One region of the Vreelandella sp. EE27 genome, then DNA from elsewhere that is predicted to be linked to it. Evidence: predicted binding sites of a transcription regulator. Region 1 holds the regulator's gene; each other region holds the start of a gene.
What was found. Region 1 encodes FliA, which starts transcription of late flagellar genes. Its sites were predicted from a motif close to CTAAAGTTNNNNNNNNNNCNGCCGATA; they were not measured.
Positions count from the first base shown of each region.

Region 2: the regulator FliA is predicted to act here: its motif matches at 1,727-1,753, upstream of ACWHVV_RS07385 (DUF4019 domain-containing protein).
Region 3: the regulator FliA is predicted to act here: its motif matches at 1,721-1,747, upstream of fliD (flagellar filament capping protein FliD).

Region 1 covers NZ_OZ309109.1:134,251-138,569, reverse strand. The annotation lists gene ACWHVV_RS00645 (OmpA/MotB family protein) at 1-433, opposite strand, end outside; gene ACWHVV_RS00640 (motility protein A) at 438-1,253, opposite strand; gene ACWHVV_RS00635 (RNA polymerase sigma factor FliA) at 1,294-1,992, opposite strand; gene ACWHVV_RS00630 (flagellar protein FlhE) at 2,019-2,441, opposite strand; gene ACWHVV_RS00625 (hypothetical protein) at 2,448-2,969, opposite strand; gene flhF (flagellar biosynthesis protein FlhF) at 2,966-4,319, opposite strand, start outside.
Region 2 covers NZ_OZ309109.1:1,520,634-1,524,952, reverse strand. The annotation lists gene ACWHVV_RS07395 (carboxymuconolactone decarboxylase family protein) at 1-307, shown strand, start outside; gene ACWHVV_RS07390 (class I SAM-dependent DNA methyltransferase) at 403-1,146, shown strand; gene ACWHVV_RS07385 (DUF4019 domain-containing protein) at 1,276-1,677, opposite strand; gene ACWHVV_RS07380 (hypothetical protein) at 1,968-3,419, shown strand; gene ACWHVV_RS07375 (DUF1456 family protein) at 3,505-3,990, opposite strand; gene ACWHVV_RS07370 (tetratricopeptide repeat protein) at 4,001-4,319, opposite strand, start outside.
Region 3 covers NZ_OZ309109.1:532,309-536,627, forward strand. The annotation lists gene fliD (flagellar filament capping protein FliD) at 237-1,586, shown strand; gene fliD (flagellar filament capping protein FliD) at 1,837-3,234, shown strand; gene ACWHVV_RS02565 (FliC/FljB family flagellin) at 3,626-4,319, shown strand, end outside.

The sequences.
Region 1 (4,319 bases):
CGTTGTCTGTGTGCCCTTCCACTGATATCTCTCCATCGAAGGTGTCGATGACCTCGCCAAGGCTTTCCAGCACCTCTTCGCCTTGAGCGGTCAGCCGCGCCGCGCCGCTATCGAACAGCAGGCTATCGTCGATGCGCAGGGTAATGCCTTCGCGGCCCTCGGATACGCTCACGCCTTGAATATCGAGGCCGTCCATCGCCGGGCTCAGCCCACTGTGGAGCGGTTGAAGTCCCGAAGAGAGCGGCTGAATACCCGAGGTCGTGGGTGTGCCGGCGGCTTCGTCGCCGGTGCCCGCCGGGGTGAGCGCCAACAGCAGCACGAACAGCGTGATCAACAACGTCAACACGTCCAGGTAGCTGGTCAGCCACCCATCTTCACTGTCGCCATCCCCGGTGAATGGCGATTCCAGTGCGTGGCGGGCTTCGCGGTTCATCGCCCTACCCCTTGGCAGGCGCGTCGTTCTCGGCGCGCGGCTTCACGTTGGCATCACGAATCTCGTCGTTGTAGTTGGCCACGAAGGAGTTCAACGTCTCTTCGATGAACGACGGCAAGCGGCGCTTGGTGATCAGCGAGATGCCCTCGAGCACCATGTTCATGGTGATCAAGCGCTCCTCGGTGCGCCGCTCGAGTTTCACCGCCACCGGTTTGAAGACCAGGTTGGCAAGCAAGATACCGTAGAAGGTCGTGAGCAGCGCCACCGCCATGCGTGGGCCGATCACCTCCAGGTCACCGGCGTCCATGACCTCCAGCATGTTAACCAGCCCCACGAGGGTGCCGATCATGCCGAAGGCCGGGGCGTAGGTCGCCATGGTGCGAAAGATTTGCGCCTCGGCGTGCTCGCGCGCCTTGAGCCGGGCGATACGCCAGCGCAGCATGTCGAAGATTTCATCTTCCTTGGTGTTGGCGATCACCAGCTGAATGCCGGTGCGCAGAAAAGGGTTGCGCGTGTGTTCGAGCTCGCGCTCCACCGCCCGCACGTCGCCCTTGAACCAGAGCCGCGACATGGACACCAGCTCGTTGATATCGTCGCGCACGTAGGTGTTCTCGCGGCGAAATACCAGCCCCACCAGGCGTACCACCCGCAGTACCTCCTTGAGCGGGTAGCTAATGAAGGTCGCCGCCAGGGTGCCGGTCACCACGATGGCAAGCCCGGGCAAGTTGAGAAAGCTCTCCGGGGATTCCGCGGTGAAAAACAGCACGCTAACCAGTAGCAAAATACTGGCAAATATACCGATCAAGGTAGAGGGGTTCATCGACGGCTCCTCGCCGGTTGGGTTTAACGGTTAAAATGCGTCAATCTGGCTCGTGCAGCCGCGCGCGCAGACGGCTAATGGCTTGGCTATGCAGCTGTGAAACACGCGATTCGGTCACCCCCAGTACTGCGCCCACCTCTTTCAGGTTGAGCTCCTCCTGGTAGTAAAGCGCCATCAAAAGCTTTTCCCGCTCGGGCAGCGCTTCGATCGCCGCGATCAGGGTTTCGCGCTGCTGACCACCCAAAAGCTCCTCAAAAGGCGCATTCAGCGCCTCCTGAGCGGGTTCCCCGCCCTCTTCCAGAAGCTCCTCGAAGGGCAGCAGGTGGCCGCTGTTGGCGTCGTTGAGCAGTTGGTGATACTCGCCGAGCGGCATGTCCAGATGCCGGGCGATCTCGCCCTCCTCCGGCGCCCGGCCCAGGCTCTGTTCGAGATGGCGGACCGCCTCGTCCATGGCCCGGGCCGAACGCCGCACGCTGCGCGGCAGCCAATCCCGGGTGCGCAGCTCATCGACCATTGCCCCGCGAATCCGCTGGCTGGCAAAGGTGGCAAAGCTCGCCCCCTGGGAGGCGTCAAAGCGCCCGAGCGCCTCCAATAGGCCGACCATGCCGGCCTGAATCAGATCATCGAGTTCGATGCTCGCCGGCAGGCGGACCTGCAGCGCCAGCGCCTGGCGGCGCACCAGCGGCATGTGCTGAGTGACCATTTCGCTGTGTTGAATTCTGCCTTGTGCTGTATACATCCTCGTGCCTCGTGGCTATACACTCGTCACTGGTAGTTCACAATCACGTGAAGCCCTTTTACCCGCATCGGCCGCTGCCCGCGCCCCAATGCGAAGCGAAACGCCAGCGGCGCATCGGCGGAAAGCCCGGCAAACCCGGTTTCGCTTCCGCGCTGGCCGCTGAGCTCGACGCAGCGCTCGGGGTGGCAAAGCCAGGCCCGCAGCGCGGCGTCGAACGGTGCCTCATACCGCCAGTGAACGCCTTCGATGCGCCCCTGGGCGATCTCCGCTACCGGCGGCGGCGCCAAAACCTGGCTGCTGACCGCCCGGTCGCTCATGGCCACCATCATACCGGTGACCTCCTTACTCCAGCTGCCTGTGCCCGCCTGAGCGGTCACTGTCAGGCTCGCCCCCATCGCCATTAGTAGCGCGACGCCTTGAAGACTCTTTTTCAGAAAACGCTTTTTCATTGTGGCCTACCGCGCTAGTAGCAGCAGTTCGATATTCAGATAATTCGCCGCCGCCTTCTGCAAATTGTCTAAAAGCCCTTCGCGGGGCAAGCCGGGCTCGTGTAGCGCCAGTAGCTGGCGGGGCCCCTGGTTGTCGTTGAGCTGGCGCAGCGTGCGATACATGCTCGCGAAGGCGTCCGCGTCGCTGCGCACCCAAAGCGCCCAGCGTGAATAGCGCTCGCAAAGCGCCTCCATCGGCTCGCTGGCATCCACCGGGACGACCTCCCAGCTTTCCGGGGTCGCCGCCCAGCGCCGGCCAAGTTCGGCCCACTCGCCCAGGCGCTCTTTGACCGGGGCGACGCTTTTCGTCGGTAGCCCCACCACTGCCAGCGGCGTCTTGACCACCGGCGTGGCGGCGTCGCTTGCCGGCGGGGTTGCCTGGGTGTCCACCTCGGGCTCGGCGGGCTCGCTCACAGCCTGCTGCGCGCGCTCTTCGTTGCGCAGGCTCGCCCACTGGCGCAGCCCCGATGCCTGGTCGCCGCCGCTCATGCCAGGGCCTCGCGGCTGACGCTACCCAGTTGGCGGATGGCGTCCCGGGTCATCAACATATGCATCAGCGCGTCGAGTAGCGCGGTATCGCGGCGCTTGCGAGATGTTTTGGAAAGGCGCATCACGTCCTGGCGCAGCGTTTGCGCGGCCTCGTCCTGGGCGTTGTCCAGGTGCGTGGCGGCCGCAGCGGCGCCGCTGGCCATCAAAAGGCGCAGTTGGGCGCTGACCTCGCCGCCATCGGCTTCCTTGAGCGCGCGCCAGGCTCGCTTGGTCAATATAGCCGCGCCTTCGCTTTGCAGCTGAGTGACCAGCAGCGATAGCACTTCGGCCCCCAGCCGCGCCGGGGTGAGCCAGTAGCGTTTGGCCACGCGCTTGGCGCTTTCCGGGTCGCGCAGCTCGCCGTACCAGGCGAGAAAATGCCGCCCTGCCTGGTCGGTGACCTCGGCGTGGGCGTTCCATAGCTGTAGCGGCTGGCCGCGAAAGCGCACGTCGACCCGATGCGAGAGTTCGCTTTCGCCAAACAGGGTCGTCAACGCGTAGCGCTCGCCCTGCCAGTATATCCGCTGAGCGCCGGTCGCCTGGCTGACCCAGGTCAAACGCTCGCTTTCCAGCGCGTCCAGGGTCTCGCCCTCGGCAAGGGTCGGCAGCAGATGGACCGCCGCCTGGCGCTGGGCATCGATACGAGCCTGCCAGCCGGCGGGCTGGCGGTGCTGTAAAAGCGTTAGCGCACAAAGCTGGCCGTCGGCGTCGAGGCTCAGATCCGGCATCGACCACTCCATGCCACGCTCGTTGCGCCGCGGTGACCAGACGATGCCCAGCGCATTCTGCTCGCCCGCCTGGTCGGCCAGTGCCGCCAGGCGCTGGTCGTGCAGTACGCCCGGCAGCGCGCCGATATCCCATACCGCTTCGAGCAGCGCGAACCCGGCCACCCGCTCACGCAGCTGCGCGAGCAGCAGGCTCAACCGACGCCCCTGGCCCAGCACGTCCTGGGACCAGCGCGGTGCCAGCGGCGCGTTCGGCCACGGCGGGCGGTCCGGCGCGGCGTCGGTATGGCCTGCCAGCGCCTGCTCGACCAGCGCAGCCGGGTCGGCCAGCGCCATATCCTCGGGCACCTGCTGGCCGTTGGAGGAGAACAGCACGCGCAGCCCAAAGCGCATGACGATATCCAGAAGCGGCGCCAAACGCCCCGCTTCGTCCTGTTTGGTAATAATACACTCGTCGAGCTCGGCGCCCGCCGCCCGCGCAGCCTGGCGGTAGCGAAGCACCACCTCTTCCAGGGTTTCGGGTTGGCTGGCGGCGTTGAGCACCAGCACCAGGCGCACCCGGGATTCGCCGCCCTGGAGCTGGCCG
Region 2 (4,319 bases), 1.4 Mb from region 1:
TTTTTGCCAACATAAGCATGCCGAACAAGCACGCGAGAGTGGCGAGCATCAAGGGCGTCTCGACGTTCTGCCTGGCTGGCGCGAAGCGCCCTGCTTCAATGTCCAGGAGCGCGCCGCTCTGGCATGGGCTGAAGCTTTGACGCTGGTCAATCGACAGCGGGTGGATGACGCCACCTATCAGCAAGCGCTGGATGCGTTTGGTGAGCGCGACCTGATGGAGCTGACCGCCGTCATTCTTGCAATGAATAGCTGGAACCGGGTGGCCATTAGTATGCAGTTCGTTCCTGACATGACGGCCTCTTTGTAAACTGCCCTTGGCCTTTTGAAGGAGCCACGGCATCGCTTCTAAAATTCAGAGCGCTCGTTTACCATGCGCCACCCCCTTACGAGCGCCGCCCTGCCATGTCCGTCAACGCACTTTATACCGACCTTTCTCACTATTACGATTTGATGTGCGAGGACATCGACTACCCGGAGCAGAGCCGCGGCGTGCAGCGCCTTCACCATGTGCTGGGTAACGGCGGCCGCCGGCATCTGGACCTGGCCTGCGGCACCGGCCCGCACGTGCGCCACTTTCTGGATGCAGGCTTTGCAAGCAGCGGCCTGGATATCAACCCACCCATGCTGGCACTGGCCGCCGCCCGCTGCCCCGAGGCGCAGTTCAGCTGCCAGGACATGGGGAATTTCAGCGTTAGCGAACCCCAGGACCTGATCACCTGCTTTCTCTACTCTATTCACTACAGCGACGGTATCGCGCGGCTCAAGGCGTGTATCCAAAGCGCCTACCGCGCGCTTGAAAGCGGCGGCATGTTTTGTTTCAACGCCGTGGACAGGGAAAAGATCGACAATGCGCTTCTGGTCAGACACAAGGTGCGCAAGGGGGATGACGAGTTTGCGTTTCGTTCGGGCTGGCACTACCCGGGCAGCGGCGAAAAGCAGTCACTCAAGCTAAGTATCGAAAAAAGTCGGGGAAGCGGCGTTGAGCGCTGGGACGATGAACACGCCATGGTCGCCGTCAGTTTCGCCGAACTCACGGCGCTGCTGACACCCTACTTCACCGTGCAGGTTTTCGAGCACGACTACGCGGCCATTACGCCCTGGAACACCACCTCGGGCAACGCGATATTCGTCTGTATTAAAGCCTGACCGACGAAATCAGATGGGCCAAACGGCGCGATGAAACCTGGTCGCTGCCGCTATTGATCCGGTTTCTATTGAACCCGGTATTTATTGAACCTGGTCTCTATTGAACCTGGTCTCTATTGAACCCGGTCCCTATTGAACATAGTAGCCGCTGACGCGCCAGGCGCCGTCTTCGAAATGCGGGGTAACGGTTTCGGTGAGCAGCCGGTTGGCGAAGTTGGTCTGGAAGGTAAAGATCTTGTAGTCCCCCCGCGGGGCGCCGGGCATCGAGGTCTCGCTGATCACGCGCAGGCGGCGGCGGGACTTCATCTCGCCTACGTCCTGGCGGGCAAGCTCGATGGTACGCTCGAGCATGCTGGGCGAAAGCGGGCGCTGTAAAAGCGGTGAGGCGCTGTCCCAGGCTTTTTCGAACTCACCGTTATCGATACTTTGAAGCCAAGCCATCACCGCTGTTTCAGCGGCGTCCGCGTGGGCGCTGGCGGGAAGTACGGAAAAAACGAGGGCGGCCGCTAGGGCGCGCAGCGTGGTGGGCATGTAGGGCTCGCAGTGGTTGAAAAACGTTTGCTTTGCTATCCATACGTTATATCGGTCAATCGCCCTCCGACTTTAACGCCGCCCCAATGCCCGGCTGTGCCGGTTATAGCCCCTGCCGGCCCAAGGCTTACCGGTAGGCAGTTGCTTTAGCGCGCGATTGTACTAGGGTAATGGCTGGGCACGCGTCTCACCCTGCCTTCCATACCGATCTCTTTTCGGGGCGGTATTTAACCCAGCCGGCTTTTAATAATTAAAAAGGCATATAAAACGACACTAGCAAGGAAAACTTCATGTCATACCTACGCGTATGCCAGTTCAACAAGCTGGCACTTGGGCTTAGCGTTTCCGCAGCCATGATCTCGAGCGCGGCAGCGCAAACCAGTGACCAGCAAACCATCGAAGAGCTGCGCTCACAGCTCAACCAGATGCAGCAGCGCCTCGAACGGTTGGAAAGCCAGCAAGGTACCGCCGCCTCCAGCACCGCTCAGTCAGGCACGACCTCCCAAGGCGATTCCAACCAGGACTATACGAGTCAGAACGCGAACCAGGGCTCATCGGATCGTGGCTCTTCGAGCCAGGGCTATACGGAGCAAAGCTCATCCGGTGACACGGGCGCCGAAGGCTCCTCCTCCCGGGACGGACAGGAACTGGCCCAGGAAAACCAAAGCACACTCGAAGAGATGCAGCAGGTCGAATTCGGCGGACTGGTAGAGTTCAGCGGCAGCGCGAACGACTGGGACGACCAGAGCAAGGATACCGTTGGCGATCTCGACTTCGGCAAGCTCGTTTTCACCGTAGAAGGCGAAACCGGCAATATCGATTATTCCCTGGCCTACCGCTTCTACGACGACTACCACTTTCTGCAGCACGGCTGGGTCGGCTATAACCCCACCGAGGAAGATTCCATTCAACTGGGTCTGGTGCAAACGCCGTTCGGCAACATGGATTACGGCTACCTGGGCTACTATGGCAACCTGGGGTACCTGGCAGGCTTCAACGATAACCAGAACGCCGGTATCAAGTGGGACCGCTCTGCCGGGGCCTGGGATACGTCGCTGGCCTTTTTCAAAAGCGACAGCTTGAGTAACGACAACGAGCACTACGGCGCCAACGCCGTGGGCGACAGCGCCCAGGGTAACAGCGAAGAGAACCAGGTCGCCGCGCGAGTAGGCTATACCTTTGGTTACGACACCGACTACGCTACACAGGTGAACGTGTCCGCCAAGGGCGGCCAGCTTTATAACCGCAACACCGAGCGCAGCGGCGATAACTGGTCCGCCGCCCTGGGCGTAGACGGAAGCTACGGCAACTGGCGCACGCTCGCTCAGGCCACGACCTACGAGTACAACGCCAAGAACCCGGCGGAAAGTGAATCGGGTATTTCCGATAACGCCCTGCAAATCGGCGCCTTCAACTTCAACTACCTGATTCCCGCCAAGGGTGAGATCTACTCGGCAAGCGTGGGCTACAACCTGGAAGTGGATTGGGGCCCGGTCGACAACCTGTTCTTCTTCAATGACTTCAGCGTCATCGACCCCTCCGGCGACTACAGCGCCATCAATGGTGGCTTCGGCGATCAACAAAACCCCATGGTCAACGACCTGGGGGTACAAATGACCGCCGGCCCCTTCTTTGCCTGGTTCGATATCGTGAGCAACAAAAACGGGTTGGATTACTTCGGCTCGCCGGTCGACAACGGCTGGAATACGGCGTTTCTCACCAACTTCGGTTTCGAGTTCTAAGCCGCGCCCCGCGTAGCAAAAAGGCCCCGAGAGGGCCTTTTTAGTTTAAAACGCTTCGTTTAAACGCGGCGCAAGGGCGGTGGGTTCACGCCTTCGCAGCGCCGTTTTCCTGCGCCGGGCGGTACTGGTTCTGCAGGCCCATCAGAAAATTACGCAGCATTTGATCCTTGCACTCCCGGTAATTCTTGTGGCCGGGCTTACGGAAAAACGCACTCAGCTCATGGTGGCTTAATGGCAGGCCCTCGCGCTCGAACACCGCGATAATATCGTCGGCCTGCATGTTCAAGGCGATACGCAGCTTCTGGAATACCTTGTTGTTATTGAGCTTGGCTTCCGGCTTGGGCGCCGGGCCTTCACGCTTGCCGCGCTTATAGCTGATAAAGCCGTTCAAAAACGCCGCCAGATCCTTGTCCTTCATCGTCTCAAAGGCCTCGTCGTCGTCCTTTTTCAACCAGGCCGTTACCTGCTCTAAAGCAACGTCCACATCGGCCAGCTTGAAAATGGCCACGATGGCGGTGTCTTTCAAATCGAAGGTGTAACGGATGCGGCGTAAAATATCGTTATTGGTCAACGTGGGGGTCCTAACGAGTAGTGAGCGAGGTCAGCAGCGCGTCGATCTCGGCTTTCAGTTCATCATCTTGAATGTTGGCTGCGCCGGCTTTGGCTTGGCGCAGGCTTTTAATGGCGTCGTCGATGTCGTCCCGCTCTACCTGAAGCGTTGCCATCGAGAAACCGATCGAAGCGATATGATCCTGGGAGGGTATGGCGACGGCTTTATCCAGTGCTTTTTGGTAAAGCACCAGCGCCTCGTCCAGCTCTTCGCTAAAGTCGGCCAGCGTTTCCCATTGCTCCGGGTGGTCTTTCTCGGTGTATTCGTTATCGATACAGATAGCTTCGAGC
Region 3 (4,319 bases), 400 kb from region 1:
GGCATTAGACCAAGGTCTATATAAGACGATGGTTCAACGAACGCTTTTTAGCGAATTCTTTGGGTAGCGACGTAGTCTCAAAATTTCCAAACATTACAGAAAATAACCTTTTAATGAGTTAAAACAGGTCAAGAGCTAAAGAAAAAGCGCCGGATGCCGATATTCAATGCATCAACGCAGGCAAATTTCAGGTCGCGCGGTTAATTGAGCGACGCTAATCGAAGGGGCACTAATCTATGGCTTCCATTACCTCACTGGGTGTAGGGTCCGGGCTGGATCTAACTGGGCTGCTGGATCAGTTGGAGGATGCCGAGCGTGGCAAGCTCGAACCCATCGAACGCCAAATCGAGACCCAGGAAACCAAAATTTCCGCCTATGGCCAGATGAAAAGCACGCTAGCGCAGTTTCAAACCGCTGCGGCGGAGCTAAACGACTCCGCACTCTATGAAAGCCTTTCCACTAACGTGGGGGGGAGCGCCGCCACCGCCGCTGCCGATGCCGAGGCACTACCGGGCAGCTATAATATCAGTGTCGAAACGCTGGCCACTCGCGGCACGCTGGCCTCGGAAGGTGTCTCGCAAGACCAGTATGAACAGCCGCTGACCTCTACCGAGCAAAAGCTGACGCTTACGTTTGGCAACGGCGAAAGCGAAGACGTGATCATTGCGGCGGATAGCACCCTCGAGGACATGCGTGATGCGATCAACGCCGCCGATGCCGGCGTCAACGCCACCATCATTTTCGACGGCGACGACTACCGCCTAGCGCTCAGTTCCAGTGAGACCGGCGAAGATGCTTCGATCAGCGACTTCAGTTTTGGTGCGGAAGGTAACGCGCCCTTTGCCGCCGATACAACGACGCATCAGGCGGGCACCAACGCAGCGCTGGAAGTCAATGGCATCACTATTACCAGCCCCACCAATCAGGTCGAAGGCGCCATTCAGGGCGTGACGCTCAACCTGCAGGAAGAGGGCGAGAGCACCGTGGCGGTCGAGCAGAATACCCGCGCGGTGCGCGACGCCGTCAACGGCTTTGTGGATGCGTATAACGATCTAAAAGAGACCATTGGTACGCTGACGAGCTTCAACGCCGAGACCGGCGTAGCGGGTGAACTGAATGGCGACAGCGCCACGCGTAGCGTAGAAAACCAGCTGCGCAGTGTGTTGAGCGGGGGGATAGGGGGCGAGTACTCGCGACTGGCCGATATCGGTATCACCCTGCAGCGCGACGGCACCCTGGAAGTCGATGATGGCCAGCTCGATAATGCGATCGCCAATAACCAGGAAGCACTCTCGGCGTTCTTCGCCGGCGATGCCAGCGACGCGGGTATGGCAGGCCAGGTCAACCAGACGATCGAACAGCTGTTAGGCAGTAGTGGAGCGGTGAACGGTGCGATTAGCGGCGCAGAAAATCGCGTGGAATCGTTAGGCGAGCGCTATATACGCACCGAGCAGACCATCGAGCAGACCATTAGCCGCTACCGCACCCAGTTTGGCCAGCTCGACGGCATGGTGGCCCAGATGAACCAGACCAGTGATTATCTAACCCAGCAGTTCAGCGCAATGGATGCCCAGCTGGGCCGCTAGGCAGTAAAACTGAGCCGTTAGGCAGTAAAACGTAGTTAAAAGCTGGTAAGCCTTCCATTAATAAGGTATTAAACGCGCCAAAGCACGTTGAGTACCGCTTAAACGCCTGCTGTAAAGCAGGCGTTTTCGTGTCACTAAAGAAATCACGGCGTTGGCCGATACTAGTTATAGGTAAGTTTTAAACAGGCGGAGCACGCAGGCCGTGTCTACGCACCCTGGTTTAGCCTTTTGCATATAGGAGCCCCCTTGCATGGCGACGATAACCTCTTTAGGCGTAGGCTCTGGCCTCGATCTCACCGGCTTGCTGGATCAGCTTCAAGACGCCGAACGCGGCCGGCTAGCTCCCATTACCCAGCAGAAAAAAGATCAAACCGCTAAAATCTCCGCGTTTGGGCAGCTTCAAACCTCGCTGAATGGCTTTCAAGACGCGCTGGGCAAGGTCAACGACCCCAAGCTCTACCAAAGCCTTTCCGCCAATGTGCGCGGCGATGCCATTAAGGCGACCACCAGCGCGGAAGCCCTGCCCGGCAGTTACCGGGTCGAAGTGACCCAACTGGCCACCGCTGGTACTTGGGCCTCCACCGGTGTAGCCAATCGCGATCAACCGGTAGAGCTAAACGGCTCCGACCAAATGACGCTGACCCTGGGGGATGGCAAAAGCGTTACGCTTGCGCTGAAAGAAGGCAGTACGCTCGAGGATATTCGCAACGCCCTAAACGCCAATAAAGAGGCGGGCGTGAATGCGACCATCGTCAATGACGGCAGCGAAAACGGCTTTCGCCTGGCGCTAAGCTCTAAAACAACGGGGCAGGAAGCTTCTATTGAGAGCCTCACCTTTTCAAATAGCGCCACACCCGATGACGCCATTGCCACGGCCATCAGTGAAGACATCAAGCGCGTAGGTGAAAACGCCCGGCTCACCGTCAACGGTATCGCGATCACCAGCGAGAAAAACGAGATCGCCGGTGCCATTCAGGGCGTGACGCTTAATTTGAACGAGCTCAGCTTGGGCAAAGACGAAACCGCCACCAGCACCGTGGTGGTGGAGCGCGACACGCTTAAGCAGCGCGAGGCGGTCAACGGCTTCGTCAAGGCGTTTAACGAGCTGAAAACCACCATCGGCAAGCTCACCAATGTCACTGGCGAGCGCGCGACCGCCGGCGAGCTAGTGGGCGATAACTCCGTACGCATTATCGAATCGCGCCTGCGCAGCGTACTCACCGGCGGCGTACAAGGCGGCGAGTTCAACACGCTCAACCAGTTGGGCATTACGCTGGAAAGCGACGGCAAGCTGAAAGTGGACGATAACAAGCTTAGCGACATCGTGGCCAATAACCCCAAAGCGCTCAGTGACTTTTTCGCCGGCGATAAAAAAGAAGGGGGCTTAGCCGGCAAGCTTGGCAGCACCGTCGAGCAGATGTTGGGCAGCAACGGGGTGGTAAAGCTTGCCATTACCGGTGCGGAAAGCCGCGTGAAAGGCCTGGACGACCGCTTCGCGCGCATGGAAAAAACGGTGGATGCTACCATTGCCCGCTACCGCAGCCAGTTTGGCAAGCTCGATGCCATGGTCGCGCAAATGAACAGCATGAGCAGCTATCTCACACAACAGTTCGACGCCCTGGACAGCCAACTAGGCCGTAAAAAGTAGTAGCGCTCCCCTCGCGTTAACGCGGCTGTTATAACGCCCATACAGCAATATTCGACCCCCTGCCCGTAGGAGCAGGCTTCAGCCAGCGAAGCAGCGCGCCAAGCGCTGCCGGGGTTAAGCCTCTCATAGCCCCCGTTACAAAGGCCACTGCCCCTACCCCTGTAGGAGCAGGCTTCAGCCAGCGAAGCAGCGCGCCAAGCGCTGCCAACCAACCCCGGCACCCAAGCGTGATCAGATAAATGCCTCACCCCGCCATCCACCAACATTTAAACAAATTTTTTTACCACCCACCCTAAAGATTCTCCCACCCGCGCCGTTAATTAATATAACGGCGCACAACACGCCGCAAAGCAGGCCAAGTGGCCAATCTTATTGAAAGGGGAATACCACCATGTCAGTAATCAATACCAACATCACTTCCATGATTGGCCAGTCCAACCTGTCCAAATCACAAAGCTCTCTGGCCACTTCCATGGAGCGTTTGAGCTCTGGCCTGCGCATCAACAGCGCCAAAGACGACGCTGCCGGCCAAGCCATCGCCAACCGCATGAGCAGCCAGATCACCGGTCTGGGCCAGGCCCAGCGTAACGCCAACGACGGTATCTCCGTTGCGCAAACCGCTGAAGGTGGTTTGAACCAGATCAACGACAACCTGCAGCGCATTCGTGAGCTAAGTGTTCAGGCGTCCAACGACACTAACAGCCAGCAGGATTTGGGCTCTATCCAGGACGAAATCGATCAGCGTCTTAACGAAATTGATCGTATCTCCCGTGAGACCGACTTTAACGGCACAAAAGTACTTGGTGCCGATACTCGCAACCTGAGTATCCAGGTAGGTGCTGACGATGGCCAAACTATCTCGGTTGGTTTGGAAACTATCAACCGTGAGACTCTTGGTTTGACGGGCTTTAGCGTTGCTAATGGTATTGACGCAGATAACGTGGCTGAAAATGCTCCCACTGATCTAAGTGGCATTGAAGGTCTTAACGACGGCGCTACATTATCTGGTGACGATGCGGATAACGTCCGTGCTTACACTGGTACTGGCGACAACGATCCCGCATTCGTTATTGCGGTTGAAGACG